2 regions of the Phyllobacterium sp. YR620 genome follow, and region 2 is predicted to be linked to the other one. Evidence: predicted binding sites of a transcription regulator. Region 2 holds the regulator's gene; the other holds the start of a gene.
What was found. The regulator LexA, encoded in region 2, represses DNA repair genes until DNA is damaged. The targets are predictions, from matches to a motif close to TGTTCNNNNTGTGTTCNG.
Positions count from the first base shown of each region.

Region 1: a site for LexA is predicted at 5,285-5,302, ahead of BLR72_RS14930 (PA0069 family radical SAM protein). Genes of this name have one in related genera too.

Region 1 is NZ_FNJP01000004.1:150,469-158,106, reverse strand. Features, by position in the region: gene BLR72_RS14970 (polyprenyl synthetase family protein) at 1-886, opposite strand, end outside; gene BLR72_RS14965 (putative signal transducing protein) at 1,038-1,259, shown strand; gene BLR72_RS14960 (tRNA1(Val) (adenine(37)-N6)-methyltransferase) at 1,263-2,036, shown strand; gene BLR72_RS14955 (S49 family peptidase) at 2,106-2,963, shown strand; gene BLR72_RS14950 (hypothetical protein) at 3,045-3,230, shown strand; gene BLR72_RS14945 (4-(cytidine 5'-diphospho)-2-C-methyl-D-erythritol kinase) at 3,236-4,120, shown strand; gene moaB (molybdenum cofactor biosynthesis protein B) at 4,123-4,674, shown strand; gene BLR72_RS14935 (glycosyltransferase) at 4,697-5,206, opposite strand; gene BLR72_RS14930 (PA0069 family radical SAM protein) at 5,380-6,531, shown strand; gene BLR72_RS14925 (ribonuclease HII) at 6,648-7,307, shown strand; gene BLR72_RS14920 (F0F1 ATP synthase subunit B) at 7,451-7,638, opposite strand, start outside.
Region 2 is NZ_FNJP01000003.1:477,036-484,673, reverse strand. Features, by position in the region: gene BLR72_RS14130 (RHS repeat domain-containing protein) at 1-1,545, shown strand, start outside; gene lexA (transcriptional repressor LexA) at 1,711-2,430, shown strand; gene BLR72_RS14120 (ComEC/Rec2 family competence protein) at 2,424-4,727, opposite strand; gene gltX (glutamate--tRNA ligase) at 4,985-6,409, shown strand; gene gltA (citrate synthase) at 6,559-7,638, shown strand, end outside.

The DNA of each region.
Region 1 (7,638 bases), on a different contig from region 2:
GCGCGCCATATCGCGTCATCAAACCTTTGGCTTTCTCGAGGCCCTTGTCGTCATTTGCGCCGTTTTCGAGCGCTTCCTTCCAGAAGTGGCGCTCTTCCGAGGTTCCGCGCCGGTAGGTAAGCACGACCGGCAGCGTGATCTTGCCTTCACGGAAATCGTCGCCCGTGTTCTTGCCGAGATCCTTGGCGTTGCCGCCATAGTCGAGCGCATCGTCGACAAGCTGGAAGGCAAGGCCGAGATTGAGCCCATAGGAGCGCAACGCCTGGCGATCCGTGCGCGAGGCGGCAGCAATGATCGGGCCGACTTCGGCGGCGGCAGAAAACAGCGCGGCGGTCTTCGCCTTGATCACGGCAAGATACTCATCTTCCGTCGTTTCGAGATTTTTCGCGGCCGCAAGCTGCATCACTTCGCCCTCGGCGATGATGGAAGCGGAGGTTGCGAGGACGTCGAGCGCGTCAAGCGAGCCGACATCCACCATCATCTTGAAGGCCTGTCCAAGCAGGAAATCGCCGACAAGAACACTCGCCTGATTGCCCCAGATCATGCGGGCCGTGCTCTTGCCACGCCGCAGGTCGCTTTCATCGACAACATCGTCGTGGAGCAAGGTCGCGGTGTGCATGAATTCGACGCTGGTCGCGAGCTTTACGTGCCCATCGCCCTGATAGCCGAACATGCGCGCGGCAGCGAGCGTGATCATCGGGCGCAAACGCTTGCCGCCGGACGAGATCAGATGGTTCGCCACTTCCGGGATCATCTCGACGTCAGAACCAGCCTTGGAAAGGATGAGTTCGTTGACGCGGCCCATGTCCGCCTTGGTCAAATCGACCAATGGCTGCACTGATCCCGTCGTATTTTTCTTCTCGTCAAGACTGACAACAACGCCCAAAACGAAACTCCTGCGGTTCTGGCCTGATGCGGCGACACCTTATTTTGACAGGATATATCCCGCAAGCGGCGAATTGGCGCGCAGAAATAGCAAGGGATACAAATTCGTGATAAGCGCTGGCCTAAACCCTGTGCTCCAACGCGGTATGGCCATGATCGAAATAATGCGCACCAACGACCCCGTCGTGATTTCCTTCGTGGAGTCACTCCTCAAAGAGGCGGGAATCGCCCATTTCATTGCCGATTCGAACATGAGCATCATGGAAGGCTCGCTTGGCGTCCTCGCGCGCCGGATCATGGTCGATGGAGAGCGCGAGATGGAAGCCCGGCAGCTTTTGAAAGATGCTGGAGTAGAACAGGAGCTGCGCAGCTGAACCATGCTCGCCCGGGACGTTCCCCACACGATTGACGCGTTCCACCGCGGCCGGTTCCATCTGCTTCAGCCTGCCGCCAAGGGCCACCGTTCCGGCGTCGATGCCATGATACTTGCAGCCACCTTGCCCAGCGGCTTTTCCGGGCGCGTTGCCGATCTCGGGGCAGGAGCCGGCGCCGCCGGCCTTGCCGTCCTGTCGCGCTGCCCCGACGCCAGCGCCGCCCTGGTGGAGCGTTCCGATTACATGGCCGCCTTCGCACGCAATTCGCTTGATCTGCCGCAAAACGCACCGCTTTCGGGGCGCGCCAAGGTGATCGAGGCGGACGTCACCCTTGCCGGAAAAGCGCGAATCTCCGCCGGGCTCGGCGATAATGAATTCGATTTTGCCATCATGAACCCGCCCTTCAACCTGCCGACGGATCGCTCGACTCCGGACCCTGTTAAGGCGGAGGCGCATGTCATGACGCCCGGCATGATGGAGCAATGGATCAGAACGGCGGCCGCCATCGTCAAGCCGGGCGGCGGCATCGGGATCATTGCCCGTCCGACGTCGATCGCCGATCTTCTCGACGCTCTCAAAGGCAGGTTCGGCGGATTGATGATCGTGCCGGTTCAGCCTCGCCCGCAGGAAGCTGCTATCCGTATTGTGATCAAGGGAACGCGCGGCAGCCGCGCCGGCCTGACGTTGGAGCCAGCCTTGGTCATGCATCACGCAAGCGGCAATGGCTTCACCGAACGGGCGGACGCGATCAATAACGGTCTCGCCGCGCTTTTTTAGATCGCGGCATTGCGAATTGTCGCGCACCGCCTACATGCTCCGAAAGCATTGTTTACAAAGGAGACACGCTTGGTGAGATTCGTGCGGAAACTATTGCCACGCCGCTGGCGGCCCGATCACGTCGAAATCCCGGTTGTCCGCCTGCATGGCACAATCATGACGGGTGGCGGCCCATTCCGGCAGAATCTCTCACTTGCGACCGCGGCCTCCGTTCTCGAAAAGGCATTCGGCGACAAAGATTCACCGGCCGTTGCGATTTCCGTGAACTCACCGGGCGGATCGCCTGTGCAATCGCGCCTGATCTTTCGGCGCATTCGCGACCTCGCCGCGGAGAAGAACAAGAAAGTCTATATGTTCGTCGAGGATGTTGCCGCGTCCGGTGGCTACATGATCGCCATCGCCGGCGACGAGATCATCGCCGACCCTTCGTCCATCGTCGGTTCGATTGGCGTCGTCTCCGCGAGTTTCGGTTTCACCGATCTCATCAAGAAAATCGGTGTCGAACGACGCGTCTATACGGCAGGCAAGAACAAGGCGACGCTGGACCCGTTCCGGCCCGAGAACAAGGAAGATGTCGAACATCTGAAGTCCCTGCAGCTCGAGATCCACGAGACCTTTATCAACCTCGTCAAGGAACGGCGCGGGGAGAAGCTGACCGATAATCCGGACCTTTTCACCGGTCAGTTCTGGACGGGACTGCGCGGGCTTGAACTCGGTCTCGTTGATGGGCTCGGCGACATGCGCTCCTATCTTCGCGGGCAATACGGCCCGAAAACGCGGCTCAGGGTGATCGCGCAGCCGCGTGGTCTCTTCGGGCGCAAGCTGCCTTCTGCCGAGACCAGAATGGGTGAGTTCGGCGCCAATATTGCCGGCGGTATCATCAGCGCTGCCGAAGAGCGTGCGCTCTGGTCGCGATTCGGTCTCTGATAGACGCGGAGACTGTTTTTCATCCCCTCCACAGCGTGCTAGAATGAAGTCGATAGGATTGCTTTTCGAGGTTTGCGCTTGATGCCCCAATTGATCTTTTTCGCTCTTGTCGGCGTCGCTGCCGGGTACGGCTACCGCTCGTTCAAGAAGGAAGCGCAGCGCGTTTCGCGGCGCGTGCGCGAAGCGGAGAAGGAAGTACAAAACCACGCGCAAGGAACCCTTGTGCAGGATCCTGAGACCGGCGAATATCGACTGCGCAAAGATTGATCGCAATGCTCGACAGCCTTGATCGAACGATCACTCTGACGGCTCCGGCCAAGATCAATCTCGCCCTGCACGTGACCGGCCGGCGCAGCGATGGCTATCACCTTCTCGACAGTCTCGTCGTCTTTGCCGGCTTCGGCGACAGGATAAGCGTCAAGCGTGCGGCGCTCGATGACTTCGCCATGTCCGGTCCTTACGGTCATGCCCTGCCCGGTGATGCGTCCAACCTCGTTCTCAAGGCGCGCGATGCGCTGCGCGCGGTGTTCCCAGCGCGGGCAACACCTGTTGCCATCCATCTTGAAAAGCATCTTCCAGTCGCATCGGGCATAGGCGGTGGGTCGACCGACGCCGCCGCAGCGCTTAGCGCCCTTTCCAGCCTGTGGGCCCTTGATGTCGGCATCGACGCTTTAGCGGCAATCGGTCTGCCGCTTGGCGCCGATATTCCGATGTGCCTCTACGGCCAGCCGCTGATCGCGCGCGGGGTTGGCGAGGAGATCGAACCGATGGCGACATTTCCGCGACTGCCGCTTCTGCTTGCCAATTGCGGCGCTTCGATCTCGACACCAGAGGTGTTTGCCGCCCTCGACAAGCGCGACAACCCGCCCTTGCCGGCTCTGCGCGCGATGCGCTCGCTCGATGACGTCTGCGACTATCTCAAGGCAACGCACAATCACCTGTTCCAGGCGACACGAGCGCTGACCCCCGGGATCGACGATACGATCGCTGCGCTCGAACGGACATCGCCGCGGCTGGTGCGCATGTCCGGTTCAGGCGCAACCTGCTTTGGTATTTACGACAGCGACAGCGACGCCGAAGGGGCGGCGGCAAAACTCCGTCGTGATCATCCTGGCTGGTTCGTCGTTGCAACGCATAGTGCCATGGAGGGAAACTGACCGTGGCGCGCATTGATGAAACAAGACCCTTCGTTCCAGTGAAGATCGCCGTGCTGACGGTCTCAGACACGCGCAAGCTCGAGGACGACAAATCCGGGAGCACATTGGCTGAACGACTCCTAGCGGCCGGCCACACGCTGGCGGAACGCGCCATCGTGACCGATGACGTCAACAAAATCCGCGACAAGGTGCTGTCCTGGTCGGCAGATCCGGATATCGACGTCATCATCACCACCGGCGGCACCGGCTTTACCGGCCGCGATGTGACGCCCGAAGCGCTCGAACCCATCTTTGAAAAGCGCATGGACGGATTTTCCGAAGTCTTTCATCGCATTTCCTACGACAAGATCGGCACCTCGACGGTCCAGTCGCGTGCGACCGGCGGCGTCGTCAACGCCACCTTCGTCTTCGTGCTGCCCGGTTCGCCCGGCGCGTGCAAGGATGCGTGGGACGGTATCCTGCAGCATCAGCTCGATTACCGGCATATGCCGTGCAACTTCGTCGAGATCATGCCGAGGCTCGACGAGCACCTGAAGCGTACCGGAAAAGCTTAAAGCAGCTTGCTGGATAGGAGTTCTAGCCCTTCAACGGGGCGGGAATAATTTCTGCGCGCAGCCGCTTCATTGCCAGGCCTCGCGCAATATCCACCGATTTCTTGCCTGGGTTGAACAGCGCCATCGACTGGCGCTTGGATATAAGCAATCCGTCTGCGAGCGGATTTCCCGGCTTGAACACCCGGCTGAGGAACGGCCTGCGATGCGCATGAGAACGGGTGAAGCAGGCCGGCCCCTGCATGCGCTCCACATGCATGGCAACGGGCTCGATCCAGCCGTCGAGCAGGCGCGCGCCCGGCTCCAGAAAAAGAAACCACTCGCTTCGCGCCCGGCGAAAACCATCAAGCAGCGTCTGGTCCTGCAAGAAGATGCAACCTGCCTGGTCTGCGACCCGGTGCGTCTGATCGACGGATCCCTCATCGACCACGACGACGTCGCTGAGCAATCCTTCGACCGCGCCACCCACCAGCCCGGCGAGCGTTCTTGCCAGAGGTTCATCCGAATTTTGGGTTTCAATCAGAACGGAGATCATTTCGAACGCTCTATCGCATAATCGGCCGAATATCCATCTGTCCTTTCGGCGCACAGATGGGTGGGATCGCATCAATATTGTTCTTGCTTTGTTCTAGGTTTTTGCTAGGAATAGATTCATGTAGCGGCTGTGATTAGCGAATCGAGATTCGCTTCAGTCCAAGGAGAACGCAAATGAACATTGTGGTGCAAGCGGACAAAGCCGCCTTCGGGCAAGGCCGTGCACAACACGCCAATGCCGTGATCGACGAAGCGGGCCTGCGCATCGATTCGGAACGCCGCCGTGGCCGCGGCGCAGGCATGAATCCGTCGGGACGCTTTGAAGCCGAGAGCCGCCATGTCTATGACGATGGGTGGGAGACGATCGAGGACCTGCCGCCCTTCAAGACCGAGGTTCAGATCGAGAAGCCGCGCGTCATCATCACGCGCAATGAATCGCCCGACATCAGCTTCGACCGTTCGATCAACCCCTATCGCGGCTGCGAACATGGCTGCATTTACTGTTTTGCGCGGCCTACCCATAGCTACATGGGGCTTTCAGCCGGGCTCGATTTCGAATCGAAACTTTTCGCCAAACCTGATGCAGCGGAGATGCTCGACAAGGAACTTTCGAAGCCGGGCTATACGGCGAAGACGATCGCCATCGGTACGAATACGGACCCCTACCAGCCCATCGAGAAGAAGTGGCGCATCATGCGCGACATACTCCAGGTGCTTGAGGCACACCAGCATCCGGTGGGCATCGTGACGAAATCGGCGCTGGTTATGCGTGACCAGGACATCCTTGCACGCATGGCTGAAAAGGGTCTCGCCAAGGTTTGCCTTTCGGTCACGACGCTGGACGGCAAGCTGGCGCGAACCATGGAACCCCGGGCCTCGACGCCGACGCGCCGCCTGCAGGCACTGCGCAGCCTCGCCGATGCCGGCGTTCCGGTCGGTGTCATGGTTGCGCCGGTCATCCCCGGTCTTAATGATCATGAGATCGAGCGCGTCCTTGATAGCGCGAGGGCAGTGGGTGCGCTCGAGGCGGGTTATGTCCTGCTCAGGCTACCGCTCGAAGTCAGCCCGATCTTCAAGGAATGGCTGCTGCGCAACTATCCAGACCGCTACCGCCACGTGCTTTCGCTGGTACGGTCCATGCGCGACGGAAAGGACTACGATGCTGAATGGGGCAAGCGCATGCGCGGCGACGGGCCTTATGCCTGGCAGATCGGCCGCCGCTTCGAGATCGCGGCCAAGCGGCTGGGGATGAATCTCGCCAAACGGCGCTTGCGCACCGATCTTTTTTCCCCAACTCCGGGAAGCGAGCAGCTTTCCTTGTTTTAACAAGGGTTTCCGTCAGGCTGCGCCCCCATCCCGGCCTGATGTGACCTTGGGTAGCCTACCCCATCGCTACCTGAGGACTTGCAGAGAATCAGAACGAATGCGAGTTTCGTCGCAACATGGCTCGATCGCGTTCTGATTCTCTGCTTCTTCCCCTGGAGCCGGTAAAACCGGACTTTACCAGCGAGCGTAAGCTCATGCGCAGCGGCGTCGAATATATCGTCGGCATCGATGAGGCGGGGCGCGGTCCGCTGGCCGGCCCGGTGGTCGCCGCGGCGGTGATCCTCAATCCGAAGAAAATTCCCGATGGGCTCGACGATTCGAAGCGCCTGACGGCGCAGCGACGCGAGGAACTTTTCGATATCATTACGGCCACGGCGCTCTCCTGCGCGGTGGCCAGCGTTTCGGCGCCGGCAATCGACGCCACAGATATTCTGAAAGCCGCGCTCGAAGCGATGCGCAGGGCAGTTTGCGGGCTCGCCATTCAGCCCGGCCACGCACTGATCGACGGACGCGACGTGGCGCCCGGCTTGCCGTGCCCTGCAACGGCACTGATCCGGGGCGACCAGCGATCGGTGTCGATCGCTGCAGCATCGATCCTTGCCAAGGTGACGCGCGACCGCATGATGACCCAGACGGGCAAGTACCTGCCGCTGTACGGGCTCGAATCGCATGTCGGCTATGCCACCGAATATCATCGCAATGCCATGGAAGCCCATGGCCCGGTCGTCGGACTGCACCGCTTCAGTTTCTCGCCGCTCAAGGATCGGCAGGTCTAGAGCGCTGCCTGTTTGGATAGCCCCGCTCCCAGAGGTCGGATTGCTTGGCACGCCGGATCGAACGACCAGCCCCTCTCCCGCACCTATAGCGGCAGACAAAAAAGCCGCCCGGAGGCGGCTTCTCGACAGGCATTCAGCCAAGCTTAATTGAGGCGTGACTTTACCTCGGACAGCGAAGACTTGAAGAGGTCAGCCGACGTTTTTGTATCGACCTTGTCAGCAAGAACCCTGCTCGCTGCTGCAACTGCAACATCGACAGCCGTGGCGCGAACCTCGTTGACCGCTTCGACCTGGGCCTGGGCAATCTTCTGTTCGGCCAGTTTATGGCGGC
Region 2 (7,638 bases):
GGACTCGCGGCAGATATCGATATCACGAAAGATTTGAGCCTCGACCTCACCTATGACGATTTCAAGGAAGGTGAAGCGACTAATGATTTCTACGATCAGGCGGTCGGCGGCAGGTCCAAGCGTAAGGGCGCTGCCGCAATCAGCAAGCAACTGAACGAATACTGGAAAGCCTCGTTCGGCGTCACCTATCTCGAACTCAGTAATCCGCTCGCAACAACTTCGAACAAGTCCGGCTATGACGGGTCGCGGCTCGATGCCGGCGCTCGTCTCGAATATGCACCCGATGCCGAACATACCTATTACGGCTTCGGACAAGGAACTTTGTCGCGATCCGGCGACATCGAGCGCGGCGACCGTCTTGGCGTCGGCGCCGAATATCAGCTCACCGAAAAGATCGGGCTAAACGGCGAAGTATCCTATGGCGCGACTGGGCTCGGCGCCCTCGCCGCCGTCACCTATGAGCCGACAGCGGAGGATAGTTACTATCTCGGCTACCGCCTCGACCCCGATCGCGCATTCGACCTTGACCGAACCTACGATCTCGACGGGACTGATTACGGCGCGATCGTCATCGGCGCGCGCCGCAAGCTCGACGACTATTGGTCGACCTATGCTGAGAATAATTACGACCTGTTCGGGAGGCGCAATTCGCTCGCCCAAACCTACGGTGTCGTGTACACGCCCGACGCCAAATGGACGGTCGATGGCGGGCTGGAGATCGGCACAGTCGAAGACGATACGATCGATCCCTCCACAAATCTCGAACGTTCCGATTTCGACCGCAAGGCGATCTCCCTGTCGGTCGGCTACAAGGACGAGGATCGCATTGCCGCGCGCATTCGCGGTGAGACTCGTTTTGAAGATTCCGACGATGATACCCGCGATCTCAACACCTACCTCTTCGCAACGGGCTTCAGCTGGAAGACGAACGATAGCTGGCGGCTGCTCGCCAATATCGATTCAGTTCTCTCGGACTCGAACGGTGATGGTTCGTTCAGGGATGGCGACTATGTCGAAGCCTCGCTCGGATATGCCTACCGTCCGATCACGAACGACCGGCTGAACGCTCTCCTCAAATATACCTGGCTTTACGATCTTCCGGGCGAGGATCAGGTCAGCGCGGTGACCGGCGACGAATACGGGCCAGCACAGCGCAGCAACATTCTTTCCGCCGATTTCACCTACGATCTCGTTCCCTGGCTGTCCGTCGGCGCGAAATACGGCTTCCGCTACGGTCAAGTGCGCGAGCGGCTTCAGGACGATCTCGACGCATTCTCCGATTGGCAGACTTCCTCAGCGCATCTCGGCATTGTTCGAACCGATTTTCACATCGTCAAGAAATGGGACGCCTTGCTGGAAGGGCGCGTCATGTACATGGCCGAGGCGGATACGACAGATCTTGGCGTGCTCACCGCCGTTTATCGCCACGTCGGCGACAACTTCAAGGTCGGCGTCGGCTATAATTTCGGCAATTTCTCCGACGATCTGCGCGACCTGACGCTCAACGACCGCGGTGTGTTCTTCAACGTCGTCGGCAAGTACTGACGCATGGGCGTTGTTCATCGCGCAGGTGCCGGCAACGGGCCAGATGCGCTATTTGGATATCGGCGCACTCCTTCTACACGACATATTAATACTTGTGGAACACAACTGGAACAGATAGTGTTTGTTCTGGTTTTGTTTTTCCGATTCCGTTTCGAAGGATCGCCGATGCTCACGCGTAAACAACACGAACTTCTGCTCTTTATCCATGAGCGCCTGAAGGAAACCGGCATCCCTCCATCCTTCGACGAGATGAAGGATGCATTGGACCTAGCGTCCAAATCGGGGATACATCGGCTGATAACAGCGCTCGAGGAACGAGGTTTCATTCGACGGCTTGCTAACCGTGCGCGGGCGCTGGAAGTCCTGCGCCTGCCGGATTCAATTGCGCCTGGTCTCAATGCGCAAAAGAAATTTTCGCCAAGCGTGATCGAGGGCAGCCTCGGCCGCAATGTCGCCCCCCCCCGCCCGCAGCCACGCGCTTCGGATGACGACGGTGCGCCGACGATCGTCAACATACCCGTCATGGGCCGGATCGCGGCCGGTGTACCAATCTCCGCCATCCAGAATCAGACGCACATGATTGGCCTGCCGCCGGACATGATCGGCAGTGGGGAGCATTATGCGCTGGAGGTCAAGGGCGATTCCATGATCGAGGCGGGCATCTTCGACGGCGACACGGTCGTCATCCGGCGCGGCGACACGGCCAATCCCGGCGAAATTGTGGTCGCGCTTGTCGATGACGAAGAGGCAACCTTGAAGCGCTTTCGGCGCAAAGGGGCATCGATTGCTCTCGAGGCCGCCAATCCGGCCTATGAGACGCGCATATTCGGGCCGGATCGGGTGCGCGTGCAGGGTAAGCTGGTCGGTTTGATCCGCCGTTACTGACGGATCGGGTTTTCCTGATCGTCTGCCGGTGGCTTGGTCTTTGCGGCACGCCGCTGCGGTTTTTGCTCCGCAAGATTGCGGGCGGTGCGGGAAAAAGCCCGATAGGCGTTCCATGGGCGCTGAGGGGAGCCCACGGCGTAGGTAATGTTTGCAGACTGGAGGCGTGCCTGCAATTGTTCTACAGCAAATGCAGCCGCATCTAGCCCGGACGGTGGATCGACCTTGTTGTCGCCGAACCTGATTTCTGCGGAACCGCGTAGCGCCAGGTCCTGCGCCGTAATTACAAGAACGTCCCCCGGCTCGCAGGTTGCTGTGGGACCGGTGAAGGCAAGGACGACGATATCGCCCTCGGCACAAGCAGTTGATTTTTTGGTCGGATCGTCCGTGTAGGCGACGATCAGGCCGCCGGCTTCCCTCGCCAGGCACACGCCGTCGGCGCACTCAAATTGTCCATCGGCCGGCGATGCGCCATTCTTTGCCGGCGTGAGCACTTGAATTGCGCCGTACCCCTGCTGCCAGTTATCGAGGGTGAAACGGCTTGCCGTTGCGCGGTTCACCGTCAGCGCGTCGTCGGGGGCGCTCAAGGCGACGAGCCTGCCCTCTTCGGCAATCACTATATCCGGCGGACGTGCAGAGCGGAGCGGCACTATGGCCAATGCCATTACTGCAAATCCAACGAGCCGCAGCCGCGTTGTCAGCAACATGAGGAGGACCAGTCCCGCGGTCATCAAAAGCAGGCTCGTTTGCGGCATTGATCCGAAATTGCCGCTCGGCGAATGCGCGCCAACCATCTTCGCGATCGCAATGACCCATTCGATGCCGCGTTCCATGACAGCAAACGGCAGCCAATCGAGATCAAATGGCATCGCAAGAACAGCAAGCACCGCAAACGGCATCACAAAGATCGAGACAACGGGCAGCGCCAGCGCGTTGCCCACAAGCCCAAGCGGCGCTGTGTTGTTGAAATGGTAGGCGGCGAAGATCGAGCTCGCCGTCCCGGCAACCAACGAAGTCATGGCGATAGCGCCGACATGGCTTGCCGCCATCATCGGCAAACGCAGAAGCAATCCCTCGCCTTTCGTTCGGTTTGACCTGTTCTTTCGGCGCGATCTCCAGCCGTAATATGCAATGAGCGCGCCTGTCGCCGAATATGACATCTGGAAACTCGGTCCGAGAATTTCATGCGGAAGCAGCGCTATCGTGATCAAAGCGCCGATGGCGAGATTGCGCATGGAGATTGCCGCGCGATCGGCCATCATGGCAATGAGCATCACCGCCAGCATCACGAAACTGCGCTGCGCAGCTACATCGGCGCCCGAGAGCAGGAGATAGAAGCCGGAACCGGCAAGGGCGACGAATGCCGCCAGTTTTTTCATTGGATAGCGGGCTGCAAAGCCGGGAAAGAGGGCCATGCTGGCGCGAAGCGAGCCGACGATGATGCCGGCCACCAGCGCCATGTGAAATCCGGAAATCGAAAGAATATGCGAAAGCCCGCTCAGTCGCATTGCGTCATTCGTCGCCTCGCTAATGCCGTCGCGCTGGCCGGTAATCAGCGAAGCCGCAATATCGCCGGGTTCCCCCTTGATGCGGGAAAGCACACGCTGCGTAAGTTGCTGGCGGATATTGGCGACCGTCTGCCAGGCTTGAGACGCAATCGCCTCATCGACCGGCGTTGCGGCGAGTTGAGGTTTACCAAGGAAAAACCCATTTGCGCCTACGCCCTTATAGTAATTATTGAACGCAAAATCGTAATTGCCGGGCCGTACCGGACCTCGCTGCGGACGCAGGTGGACGAGGCCCTGCAGTCCCGCGCCAATTTTCATTCCTGCCGGCACGGATCGCGCCGACACGACAACCCGTTGCGGCGAATAGCGGAGTGTCGGCCGCTCGGTTGCGATAATGTCGAGGGTGACGCGCCAGCCGCCTCTTGCGTCTCTAGCCATGGCCACGACGCGTCCGGTCAAACGGGTAGTAATGTCCGACCCAAGCATTTTCGTATCCGCGCGCATGGTTTCGAGCTTGCCGGCAACCATTCCCGCGACAACGGCAACTGCAAAGGCGAGCGCCAGTCTGGTCCTCGGACGGGAATGTGCGAGCTGCATCAGCCCGACAAGCAGGGTCAGCCCAAACAAAATGGCGCTCAGTCTTGGCTCGGCCGACGCGCCGAAATAGATGATGGCGCCGATGCCGCAACACACCGGGAGAAACAGAAACAGCGTGCCGCGCTCGATCTCCTGGCTAAAAAGCGTCGGCGTTGCGACGAAGGCGCGCCTTGTCGCCGCCATGGCGATCGCCATGGGTCGCCTACCCGCAGAGAGTTCAGTCCCTCGCGTTAGAACGCCTGTTTCTGTGCCTGGATAGGTCGCAACGGCGTTGCCAGTGTCCTGAACACTGAAAAAGAATAGCCGCTCATCGATTTTTGATCTGGTCTGCGGTTCCTCCATTTGCCCCCAAGCACCAATACCCTTGCACCTCAGCGGTGCTATGCTACATGAACGCCAGATCAATTCGATTGGACGTTCGGCTAATAGCGCGACGCGTCCCTGGAGCTCCCATGTCGTCCCCTGTCGTTACACGTTTTGCCCCATCCCCTACCGGCTACCTCCACATTGGCGGTGCCCGCACGGCACTGTTCAACTGGCTCTATGCAAAGCATACGGGCGGCAAGATGCTGCTGCGGATCGAGGATACGGATCGGGAACGTTCGTCAGATGCGGCGGTAACTGCCATCCTCGACGGCTTGACCTGGCTCGGCCTCGATTGGGATGGCGAGGCTGTATCCCAATACGCCCGCGCCGGTCGCCACCGCGAGGTCGCCGAGGAACTTGTTGCCAAGGGCAAAGCCTATTATTGCTACGCATCGCCGGCCGAGCTTGAAGAAATGCGCGAGAAAGCCCGCGCCGAAGGCCGGCCGCCGCGTTATGACGGACGCTGGCGCGACCGCGATCCCAAGGAAGCACCTGAGGGCATCAAGCCGGTCATTCGGGTCAAGGCGCCGCAGGAAGGCGAGACTGTCGTGCACGATCAAGTTCAGGGCGACGTGCGTTTTCCCAACAAGGATCTCGACGATTTCATCATCTTGCGCTCGGATGGCACGCCTACCTATATGCATGCTGTGGTCGTTGACGACCACGACATGGGCGTTACGCATATCATTCGCGGTGACGACCACCTGACCAACGCAGCGCGTCAGACCGTTATTTATAACGCCATGGGTTGGGATGTACCGGTTATGGGCCATATTCCACTCATTCACGGCGCGGATGGCGCCAAGCTTTCGAAACGCCACGGTGCGCTCGGGGTTGAGGCGTATCGCGCAATGGGCTACCTGCCCGCCGCACTGCGCAATTATCTCGTCCGCCTGGGCTGGAGCCACGGCGACGACGAGATCATGTCGGACGCACAGATGATCGAGTGGTTCGAGATATCGGACATTAATCGCGGCGCCTCGCGCTTCGATTTCCAGAAGCTCGAAGCAATTAACGGCCATTATATGCGCATCACGGACGATGCCGCGTTGGTCGAGGCCATGATCGCCATCCTGCCCGAGGTTGAGGGCGGCGAAGCACTTCTCGCCCGGCTCAACGATACGACCAGGCGGCAGCTCCTGGCGGCCATGCCCGGGCTCAAGGAGCGCGCAAAGACGCTCGTCGAACTCGCCGATAGCGCGAAATATCTTTTCGTTGAGCGTCCGCTGACGCTCGACGACAAGGCAGCGGCACTGCTGAATGACGAAGGTTTGGGCGTGCTGGCCGGCGTGTTGCCCGAGCTTGCTGCGGTCGATGACTGGACGGCGTCCGCGCTCGATGCCGCAGTGCGGGTCTATGCGGAAAAAACCGGGCTCAAACTCGGCAAAGTGGCACAGCCGCTGCGTGCCGCATTGACAGGAAGAGCAACGTCTCCGGGTGTTTTTGACGTGCTTGAGGTGCTCGGAAGGGACGAATCCCTCGGCCGGATCAAGGACCAGGTAAAAGGATGACAAGTGCGTCCTTCAGGCGCATTTTTGCATTGCAACATCGCGCCGTTTGAGTACGGTGTCGTGCCTGAGGAATTCACGATCTACGGCCTCGGTTGAGGCAAGTGCTTTTGCGCTGGATCAGCGCAAGCTGAAGCAAGAAAGGAACGGCAATGTCTGAAAACAACGTCAACATCGATCTAAATGGTCACCAGTTCTCAATGCCCGTGCGCAAGGGGACCATTGGACCGGATGTCGTGGACATTGGGACACTCTACAAGAACACGGGCGCGTTTACCTATGATCCCGGTTTCACGTCCACGGCGTCCTGCGAGTCGCAGATAACCTACATCGACGGCGATGAAGGCATCCTGCTGCACCGCGGCTATCCTATCGAGCAACTGGCCGAGCATGGCGATTTTCTCGAAGCCTGCTATCTGTTGCTTTACGGCGAACTGCCGACGAAGAGCCAGAAGGCCGATTTCGACTATCGCGTAACCCATCACACGATGGTGCACGAGCAGATGTCACGTTTCTTCAGTGGTTTTCGCCGCGACGCGCATCCCATGGCGGTCATGGTCGGCTGCGTCGGCGCGCTGTCCGCGTTCTATCACGACTCGACCGATATTTCCGATCCGCATCAGCGCATGGTCGCCTCAATCCGCATGATCGCCAAGATCCCGACCCTCGCTGCCATGGCCTATAAGTACCACATCGGCCAGCCATTCGTTTATCCGCGCAACAACCTCGATTTCGCGACGAACTTCCTGCACATGTGCTTTGCCGTGCCCTGTGAAGACTATGTGCCAAATCCGGTGCTTGCACGCGCGATGGACCGAATCTTCATTCTTCATGCGGATCATGAGCAAAACGCGTCGACGTCGACCGTCCGTCTCGCGGGCTCTTCCGGCGCAAACCCGTTTGCGTGTATCGCAGCAGGCATCGCCTGCCTGTGGGGTCCTGCCCATGGCGGCGCCAACGAAGCCGCACTAAACATGCTCGGCGAAATCGGCTCGGTCGACCGCATTCCGGAGTTTATCGCCCGCGCCAAGGACAAGAACGATCCGTTCCGCCTGATGGGATTTGGCCACCGGGTCTACAAGAACTACGATCCGCGCGCGAAGATCATGCAGCAGACCACCAAGGAAGTCCTTGGCGAACTCGGCATCAAGGACGATCCTCTGCTCGACGTTGCCATGGAGCTCGAGAAAATCGCGCTAACGGATGAATATTTCATCGAAAAGAAGCTTTAT